DNA from 3 places in the Paenibacillus sp. 37 genome. Region 3 is predicted to be linked to each of the others. Evidence: predicted binding sites of a transcription regulator. Region 3 holds the regulator's gene; each other region holds the start of a gene.
The links. Region 3 encodes LexA, which represses DNA repair genes until DNA is damaged. Its sites were predicted from a motif close to CGAACATATGTTCG; they were not measured.

Region 1: a site for LexA is predicted at 1,692-1,705, ahead of recA (recombinase RecA). Genes of this name have one in related genera too.
Region 2: a site for LexA is predicted at 1,837-1,850, ahead of F0220_RS16310 (DNA polymerase IV). Genes of this name have one in related genera too.

Annotation. Positions count from the first base shown of each region.
Region 1 is NZ_CP043761.1:2,567,541-2,570,831, reverse strand. Features, by position in the region: gene F0220_RS11610 (regulatory protein RecX) at 1-261, opposite strand, end outside; gene recA (recombinase RecA) at 558-1,622, opposite strand; gene F0220_RS11600 (competence/damage-inducible protein A) at 1,865-3,121, opposite strand; gene pgsA (CDP-diacylglycerol--glycerol-3-phosphate 3-phosphatidyltransferase) at 3,229-3,291, opposite strand, start outside.
Region 2 is NZ_CP043761.1:3,806,503-3,809,793, reverse strand. Features, by position in the region: gene F0220_RS16320 (YhjD family protein) at 1-196, opposite strand, end outside; gene F0220_RS16315 (YolD-like family protein) at 180-548, opposite strand; gene F0220_RS16310 (DNA polymerase IV) at 545-1,762, opposite strand; gene F0220_RS16305 (sensor histidine kinase) at 2,086-3,291, shown strand, end outside.
Region 3 is NZ_CP043761.1:4,178,672-4,181,962, forward strand. Features, by position in the region: gene F0220_RS17880 (DUF896 domain-containing protein) at 1-204, opposite strand, end outside; gene F0220_RS17885 (LysM peptidoglycan-binding domain-containing protein) at 300-677, opposite strand; gene lexA (transcriptional repressor LexA) at 975-1,601, shown strand; gene F0220_RS17895 (aldehyde dehydrogenase) at 1,707-3,008, opposite strand.

The sequences.
Region 1 (3,291 bases), 1.6 Mb from region 3:
TGCATACGTCCGCTGTCGCTCGTCAGCTACAATGATTTCCTCCAGATCCTTCTTCATAAACGTATTACCTTGAGTCATCCTGTATTTAATCATCACATCTTCAAGAACCGTAATAGAGTGGATACCAAAAGTGATTCGATAACGAGCTTGCCTGCTCTTCGTTCGTTCTACACGTGTAATAATAAGTTCTTCGTTGTCCGGAAATTGGGATAGGCCATCCTGTTCTGCTTCTTCATACAAATCCTCGTCATGTTGATCCATTCAGGTCTCCCCTTTCATAACATTTTCATTCTGACTACGCCAAGCACATCTTCACATAAGACAAAGAACACTATTAATACAAAAGGCCGGGAAGTCAGCCCGGCCTTTATCTCCACAGTTATCTCTGACAGTTAGCGTGCCAACAGCCCCTGTCCATTGGGACAGGGGCTGTTGGACACCGAGAGCACTCCCACCATAATTCCTTATCCAAATCGAGCCAAGCTCAATCAGGCAAGTTTACAGAGTCCAGAGGGGAACACCCTCAGGGTCCTCCCTACATGGGAGGTTTTGAGAGATTACTCGTTGATTTCAAACAATTCTTGTTCTTCTGCTGCTTCTTTTTGTTGCTCTTCAGTAGTTGGCGCAGGAACTGCAGTAACCAAGTTACTGGCTACACGAATTTTTTGTTCAATGATGTCAGCAATATCTTTATGCTCTTTCATGAACTGCTTTGCGTTCTCACGACCTTGTCCTAAACGCTCGCCTTCGTAGGAGTACCATGCACCACTTTTATTAACGATGTCCAGCTCTGTACCAATGTCAATGATACTGCCTTCTCTCGAAATACCCTCGCCATACATGATATCCACTTCCGCTTGTTTAAACGGAGGTGCCACTTTGTTTTTCACGACTTTAATACGAGTACGGTTACCAATCATGTCATTGCCTGATTTGATACTCTCAATACGACGCACATCCAGACGTACTGTGGAATAAAACTTCAGAGCACGACCACCAGGTGTTGTTTCTGGGTTACCAAACATAACGCCGACTTTCTCACGAAGCTGGTTAATGAAGATTGCGATTGTTTTGGATTTGCTGATTGCACCAGACAGTTTACGCAGCGCCTGAGACATCAAACGCGCTTGCAAACCAACGTGTGAATCGCCCATTTCGCCTTCAATCTCTGCTTTTGGAACCAATGCGGCTACAGAGTCAATAACAACGATATCTACTGCACCACTGCGTACAAGAGCTTCTGCAATTTCCAACCCTTGCTCACCCGTATCTGGCTGAGACAGAAGCAATTCATCAATATTAACACCAAGTTTGCTTGCGTATTGTGGGTCAAGAGCATGCTCGGCATCGATAAATGCAGCTTGTCCACCCGCTCGTTGTACTTCAGCGATAGCATGCAATGCTACGGTTGTTTTACCCGAAGACTCAGGTCCATATATTTCAACAATACGGCCTTTAGGCAAGCCGCCTGTTCCTAATGCAATATCCAAAGCCAAGGAACCGCTGGGAATTATTTCCACATTCATATGAGTGGACTCACCCAGTTTCATGATGGATCCTTTACCAAATTGCTTCTCTATTTGACGGAGCGCCATATCAAGCGCGGCACGACGGTCTGACAATAAGCTCACACCCTTTACTGTTTATAAGATAATGATACCTTGTTTTAACACGTTTGCCAAGCTTTTTTTCGAACATACATTCGTTTTTTTGTGAAGGCCGAGGCGCCTCTTCCTCAAGGAAACTTTCCATTAAACAGAAAAAAGAACCGTAAACAAGGCTGTAAAGCCTAATTCTACGGTTCTTCCGTCTTCCTTAATTATACTTGCTTGGAACTGTAAATGCAATCGAAGCTATTAACTAATCAATCCATCGCCACAAGTTTTTGCCATAAGCGATAGAGAATCGCTTTGGCTGAACGAATGCGAACTGTCTCACGATTCCCATTAATACGCAGCTCATGAATCTCCGTCTCTTTTCCACGTTCAGCAAGAGCGATGAAGACAAGTCCGGGTGGTTTACGTTCCGAATATCCCGGTCCAGCTACACCGGTAACAGCCAAGCCAAAATCAGCATCGCCAATCATGCGGATCTGCTCAGCAAGCACTTTTGCAACCTCTGGACTTACCGCTCCAGGTGCATCTTCACCTTCCAGATAATCATGAGGCACATTCAGCAGCTTTTCTTTAATTTCATTGGAGTAACAAACAATTCCACCTTTGAGCATTGACGCACTTCCGGGTACAGAGGTCAGACTTTGCATGACAAGCCCCCCTGTACAGCTCTCAGCAGCGCTGAGCGTCAGCCCCATGTCAGACATCATGGTTACAATCGTGTACTCTATAGGCACATCCTCGTTCGCGTAGAGATGTTCTGTCAAACGCTCGCGAATCTGAACTTCCATCGCATCCAGCTTCAGCTTCGCCTCTCCCTCACTCGCAGCCTTCGTGGAGACACGTACCGTAACTTCACCTTCGCTCGCGTAAGGAGCAATCGTAGGGTCTGTCTGCGCGTCAATCAGATCCAATAGTCGATCTTCCAGAGCAGATTCACCAATACCTGCGAATTTGAGCATTCGGGAATAGATCGGCATCTCTTCTGTGAGTACATGCTGGAACAGCCAAGGTTTGACTTCCTGTTCAAACATTGGAATCAACTCTTTAGGTGGTCCAGGCATCACAACATAATATTTGTCATTGTCAGAAATCGCATTTCCTGCCGCAAGGCCCGTTTCATTGGCCAGAGGTGTTCCGCCATCAATAACGATCGCCTGACGTCGGTTATTCTCTGTCATGTCCACATTACGATCTCTGAAAAAGCTCTCAATTTTGTCCATCGCCATTCGATCTGTATGCAGTTTCCGGTTAAGAACAGCTGCGAGCGCATCCTTGGTCAGATCATCTTGGGTAGGTCCGATGCCACCGGAAAATAAAATAACGTCTGCACGGCCCTGCGCAATGCGAATAGCTTCACTAAGTCGATTCAGGTTATCCCCAACCACCGTTTGGAAATATACATCGATCCCCATCGCAGCCAATTCACGGGATAGGTATCTGGCATTGGTATTGACGATTTGTCCAAGCAGTAGCTCTGTGCCAACTGCAATGATTTCTGCCTTCATTGAGCATCCTCCTGTACACGTGGTGAGTGATCAAAGGGCAATAGGATAATTTCCTATTGCCCCTGACCCAATGCTTCCTTCATGATTACCCATTTAAGAACAAACCATTATGCTTTTGTTAAATGAAGCAAATTTTTGTTTTTGATAAAGTAATCGATACCCGACCAGAT
Region 2 (3,291 bases), 370 kb from region 3:
CCTTTAAACTTTGTTTTGATTTGTACATCTCTAAAGCAATTTTCTTTTGGGTACCGTCCAGGTAATCAATATACACCGATTTCATTTTAAAGTTTGAAGCGTATATTTTATGCTTATCTACCTCCAGAGCACCTAAAAGATACGGAAGCTCTACCAGCCTCTTTACGAGTGCAAGTTCCTCAGAAGTTTGTCTCACCGTACACACCTCCTCCTTCTTCAAACTTTACAGTGACCAATTGATCAAAATCGACCCATTCAAATCCATTATCCATTTCAATTTTTATTTTTTTTCCAAAGGCGCTGACTGAAGTGACGATTCCGTGTATATACCGATTGCCTGACTCATTAAACACTTCAAAGGTGGCTTGCAACGTATAGTTGAGGGACATATCTATATGTTGAGCAATAATCTCCCACTCATCTTCATGAATCAGTGGTTTCGCTTGATGATGAATTTGAGTACGATGCTGTATAATTCGTTCTTTATGTTGTGGAAGCATCATGCGGCTCGATTCCCATAATCCATTGGCCTCCAGTTTTTTGCTCATTTGTAATGCCCCCCAATTTTAGATGCTCTATCAATCGCTTGACCCGCAGCCGTAATGGAGCTCGCTCGAAGAATGGCAATGTCGCCATATCGATCCTTAATGTTGTCCATCACCTGATCAATGGCTCGTTTCTGCTCTTGATCATCAAAGAAAGATAGTTGATATGTATCCGCATTGGATAATTGAGACAGGGATACGCCTACACGGCGCACAGGTTGCCCATCCCAATGTTGATGGAATATGCGTTTGGCGATCTTGCACACATCAACGGTTATGTTTGTAGGATCAGACAGTTTAACTTGCCTGTGAAAACCAGTGGGGTGATCAAAATCTGCTCCCGATACACTCACAGATATGACACTACCCATCAGCCCTTTTTTACGGGCTCTTCTGCACACTTCTGTACAGATATCGAGAATAACCACTTCGATCTCCCATGCTTCTGTGAAATCCCTAGGCAGGGTCATTCCGTTTCCGATATCCTTTTGTGTGCTGTGTGTGTTGACGGTTACCGGCGAATTGTCGAGTCCATTGGCGACTCTCCAGATGACTTCTCCATTAACACCCCACTTGCTTCTTAATTTGGAAAGAGGCGTATTCGCCAGGTCTTTAATGGTTCGGATACCCATCTTCCACAGATGTTTTTCCATTCTTGAGCCAATCCCCCACATATCGCGGATGAGCTTATCTCCAATGTGAAGATGCAACTCCTCTTTCTTTAAGTGAAAAATGCCACCCTCCGCTTTTTTAGCAATCATATCGCAGCACAATTTACTGATAATTTTGTTTTCACCAATCCCTGCTCTGGCATAAACCCCTGTTTCATTATAGATTTTGTCTTGAATTTGTTTGGCCAGATCGATTGGATCATTACCAAATAGATGCATAGACCCTGTAACATCAGCAAATAATTCGTCTATACTGTATGGCTCGACCAGATCGGTGAATTCCTCAATAATGGACATGATCTGAGTGGAAACTTCGATGTATTCTTGCATGTGAGGTTTTACAATGATCAGTTCAGGGCATTTCTGAAGAGACTGCCAGAGTGGTTCCGCGGTAGATACACCTTTAGCTTTGGCCAACGGACAAGCGGCAAGGATAATGCCAGAACGTCTTGCTGGATCGCCTGCAACGGCGAGTGGTTTATTTTTGTATTGGGGCATTTTTGCCTTTTCGACTGAAGCATAAAAACTCTGCATATCAATGAGCATAATGGTTCGCTGCTTAGTCCACACTGAAATCACTCCTGTACATTTAAGAACGTATGTTTCTATATATTATAAACCGAACATACGTTCTTTATGCAAGAGGTAAATATTTATATTTGGCATATGACCATCGAATTCGGAGCGTCCGATTTATACAAACCCCATTTACTATAGAATTACGCAGCTCCAGGGTTCTGTTCGTTGACATCCACCTTTAAGTGGTGTCTTTTGTAAGCCCCTTGTCCTCATGTTCCCTCCCCTTATAAAGCTAGATATTGTAGAATAAAGCTAGAGATGATCGTTCTTATTCTACAGGAGGAAATGACATGTTGAAGGAAAAGTGTCCCACAGAGAACGGCTCTATTTTTTCAAAGCTGGCACTCGGTCTAGTTTTGATGTTTATGCTGATTGTACTGATCTTCTGGTGGATCTATCGATTAAATGTGGAAGATATTCAACGAGAGTTAGAAAAGAATAAATTGGGCGAAGTGCGATTCATGTCCTCCCAGCTATCGAATCAATTTGAGCAGGTATTAATGAATGCGCTAACATTATCAGAGGATCAATCCGTCAGAGGTTATACATATGTTCTTCATTACGGAAATGATTTTGCTAAATACAAGGCCAAGCTGGAGCTCATTGAGAAGCTGGCATTAAACAGTGCTTCCACCTCATGGAACAATACCATTATTTTGTATTATCCGGATCAAAAGGACACGGTATCTTCTGATCCCCAGTTTTCATTTCTATCATTCTCCATGTCCAAAGATCCGCTCGATCAATGGATATTACATATGAACAAGGATGGTACAGGTTATTATTCACATCTCACCAAGGGACATCGAGGGCCGATGTATATCGAGATCAGGATCTCATTAGATGTTTTGCAGAAAATGATGTCTGATTATACATCCGGAACACCGATGCTGTATGATTCCCATTTTAAAACAGCCATTCGAGGTTCAGGCTCCCTTGGACTTGCCCAGGCTGATGCTCAGGTTGTTCCACAGCTCAGAAATGACAGAGGTTTCTTTGAAATCTCCTTTCAGGACAGGAATTACTTCATCACTTATATGAAAGCAAGTATTCTGGATTTGTACTTTATCGACTATCATCCAACCAATCAGCTTCAGCAATCGATTTCACGTAACAATACGCTGTTTGTGCTGGCACTTGTAGCCCTGCTGCTTCTTTCGCTTTTGTACATCTTGGCTCTGCGTAATCAGATTCAACAACCCATTATTCGGTTGCGTAAAGCGATCGACCGGTTTGACCGGGGAGATTTCTCCAGCCGTGTCGACGAAACTCAAATTATGGAATTTAAAATCCTGGGTCGATCGTTCAACCGAATGGCTGAGAATACGCAGACATTAATTGAGCAGGTCCTTATTGGAGAACTTTCCGTCAAAGAGGCCAGACTCAAGCAGTATCAGGCTCAGATCAATCCCCATTTCCTATACAACTGTCTCAACTATATCCAGAGCAAATCGAGTGTAAAGGATTATGAATCGGTCACAGCCATGACCTTGGAG
Region 3 (3,291 bases):
TTTGAGTTTGCCTTGGTGGCCTTTGTCATTCTCATCATCAACAATCTCAATGGTATCCAGTTGTTGTCTGAAATTGCTGCGAATATTGCTCAAATAAATCTCTCTTAGCTCGGCACGTTCAGCAAGTTCTTCCTCTGACAATCCAGTGGACTTTTGCTTACGAGCCAATTCGTTAATGCGTGCTACCAGACTATCTATATCCAAGCTTGTCCCCTCCAAAAATACAAAGTCATATTAACTTTGCCATTATAAAGGCTGCTTGTCAAGCTGACACGCGCTAACACTCATTGACGTGCATTTTATTCTGCAAATTGCGGTAGAGCTAGTACTTGACCCACTTGGATGGAAGTCGTATGAAGTTGATTCACTTTCTTAATTGCTTCTATATAAATACGTGTATCCATATTCGTCGGTTTATGTTCCAAAGAAATACTCCATAAGGTTTCCCCTTGTGAAACGGCAATCTTCCCTCCAGGCAGAACATCATTCTCATTGCCAGCAAATACAGTTAAAACGGTGCTGCATCCAATAAATATAATCATAGAGGTAATTGCTACCTTTAACATCCATGAAGAAATCTTGAAACGCGCTAAAACCTTCTTGTAGTTCCCTATGTTAGACTTCACCAGTTCCGAATTCATTGGTTCATAAATGCTTTGATAAGTAGAATATCTCATTAAATACCCGCCTCCAAACGTTTGTTCCTATCTGTTGAAATCAATATAACACGAACACTTGTTTTGTTCAATAGATTTTCAGAACAATTGTTCGCTTCTTTTTTAGAAGGAGAAATTTCTTATTTCACTTCCTTTTGCAAAGCATTTGCAGTATTATGCTCTGACTTTTGGACAATTACTGTTCTATAAGTTAAAAAACACTGATTTAATGCTATTTTATTTAGAACTTATGTTTGTACGAACGGAGGTTCTATGTTATAATTTTCCCAAACGTTACTAAAATGGGGTTGATACGGTATGTCGAAGATATCCAGCAGGCAGCAGGCTATTCTGGAGTTTATACGAAATGAAGTCCGGTTGAAGGGGTATCCTCCTTCCGTACGGGAAATTGGTGAAGCGGTTGGACTGGCTTCCAGCTCAACAGTACATGGACATTTGGATCGTTTGGAGAAAAAAGGTTTGATCCGACGCGACCCTACCAAGCCAAGAGCCATTGAGCTTCTGAGCCAGGAAGAGTCTGAGCATTCTCATCAATTTGCTCATAGCGTTGCACGTATTCCTGTTGTTGGTAAGGTTACAGCCGGGGTTCCAATCACTGCAACCGAGAACATTGAAGACTACTTCCCTCTTCCTACACATTATGTAGGCGAACAGAAAGTGTTTATGCTTTCGGTAGTCGGAGATAGTATGGTGGAAGCTGGAATCGTTAACGGAGATTACGTTATTGTCCGTCAACAGCAAACTGCTGATAACGGTGATATCGTCGTTGCAATGACTGAAGACGATGAAGCTACAGTGAAAACGTTCTATAAAGAGAAAGATCATATTCGCCTTCAACCGGAGAATGCGACCTTCGAACCTTTACGTTTGAAACATGTTAGTATTCTGGGTAAAGTCATTGGCCTTTTCCGAGATATTCATTAATATTTAACTTGAGTAACAAAACTAGATGTAATGAAATACGAAAGAGGTTGCCCTGATGAACAGGGCAACCTCTTTTTTTCATGTTTATGTTATTTATGCGGCTAATTATTCACTGCGTTTCAGAACACTCTTGTGATGCGAGAACACATCAAAGCTCTGTTGTCCGTGGTATGAGCCCATACCACTCTCTCCGACACCACCAAACGGGAGATAGTGTGAAGTCATATGAGAAAGTGTGTCATTAATACATCCCCCACCGAAGGATACTTGATTCAGAACCTGATCCTGCAGTTGCTCATCCTGTGTGAAGAGATATAGCGCCAATGGTTTTGGCCGGCGAACAATCTCATCCAGCATAGGATTCAGGTCACTGTACGTAAACACAGGAAGAATCGGACCGAAGATCTCTTCTTGCATCACAGCTGATTCCCATTTCACATCTCCAAGTACAGTCGGCTCAATGAGCAACTGCTCACGTACAGAACGCCCACCAATTAGCGTTTTGCCATCTGTGAGGAATTTCGACAACCGATTAAAGTTACGTTCGTTGACAATATGCGGGAAATCAGCGTTTTGTAACACATCATCCCCAAATTTATCTTTGATCTCTGCGCCAATCAGATTGATCAATTCGTCATGAACTTGTTCATGTACAAGCAAATAATCCGGAGCAACGCAAGTTTGGCCTGCATTCAGGAACTTACCACGAACAATACGCTGGGCCACCAGCTTCAGATCTGCATCACTATGCACAATAGCCGGACTCTTACCACCCAACTCAAGAGTTACAGGAGTCAAGTGCTCCGCAGCTGCCTTCATCACAATGCGACCAACACCTGTGCTTCCTGTGAAGAAAATATAATCAAACTTCTCTTTCAACAATGCTGTACTGGCCTCAACTTCTCCTTCCATAACCGCAATATACTCCTGAGGGAAGATCTCCCGAATCAGATCATACGTTAGACGAGATACGGCTGGTGTTAATTCAGAAGGCTTGATAACTGCACAGTTACCGGCCGCAATTGCTCCAATAAGTGGGCCAAAGGCCAGTTGGAACGGATAATTCCAAGGTGCAATAATAAGCGCCACTCCGTATGGTTCCGGGTAAATGGTACTCACCCCATCCGGCATAGCCGAATTGGTTGGGACTTGTTTGGGTGCAGCCCATTCCTGCAGGTGTTCTAATGCAAAATCCAGTTCACCCAGAACAATGCGAATCTCGGAACCGTATGCTTCCGCCTCAGATTTGTTCAGATCAGCCCGAAGTGCATCTTGAATCCGTTGTTGATACTTTTCAATTCCCTTTCTAAGCTGTTGCAGCGCATTAATCCGATACTCGATATTTTTAGTTTGTCCTGTATAAAAAAATGTACGTTGTTCTGTCACTAGTTGTTTTGTCTGATCCATAATAACATCTCCAATTAATTATTTAAAATTAAATTGTTCAAAATTTAATTAAAGTATACCTCTTTTATATGAAACTTTCAACATATAGTTGAAACATTGATTTGAAACTATCTGAAATTTGGTAGAAGTTTTAAGATATGAGAAAGCTATTATTCTTTTTAATGCAGGTATCCAGTGATTATAGCGAATTATTGGCATTATTAGAATTCATCTTTATTTCCACAGAAGATTATATGTACTGAGATCTGAAGAGATAGATGTAGCCTTGTAGATCTTACGCATT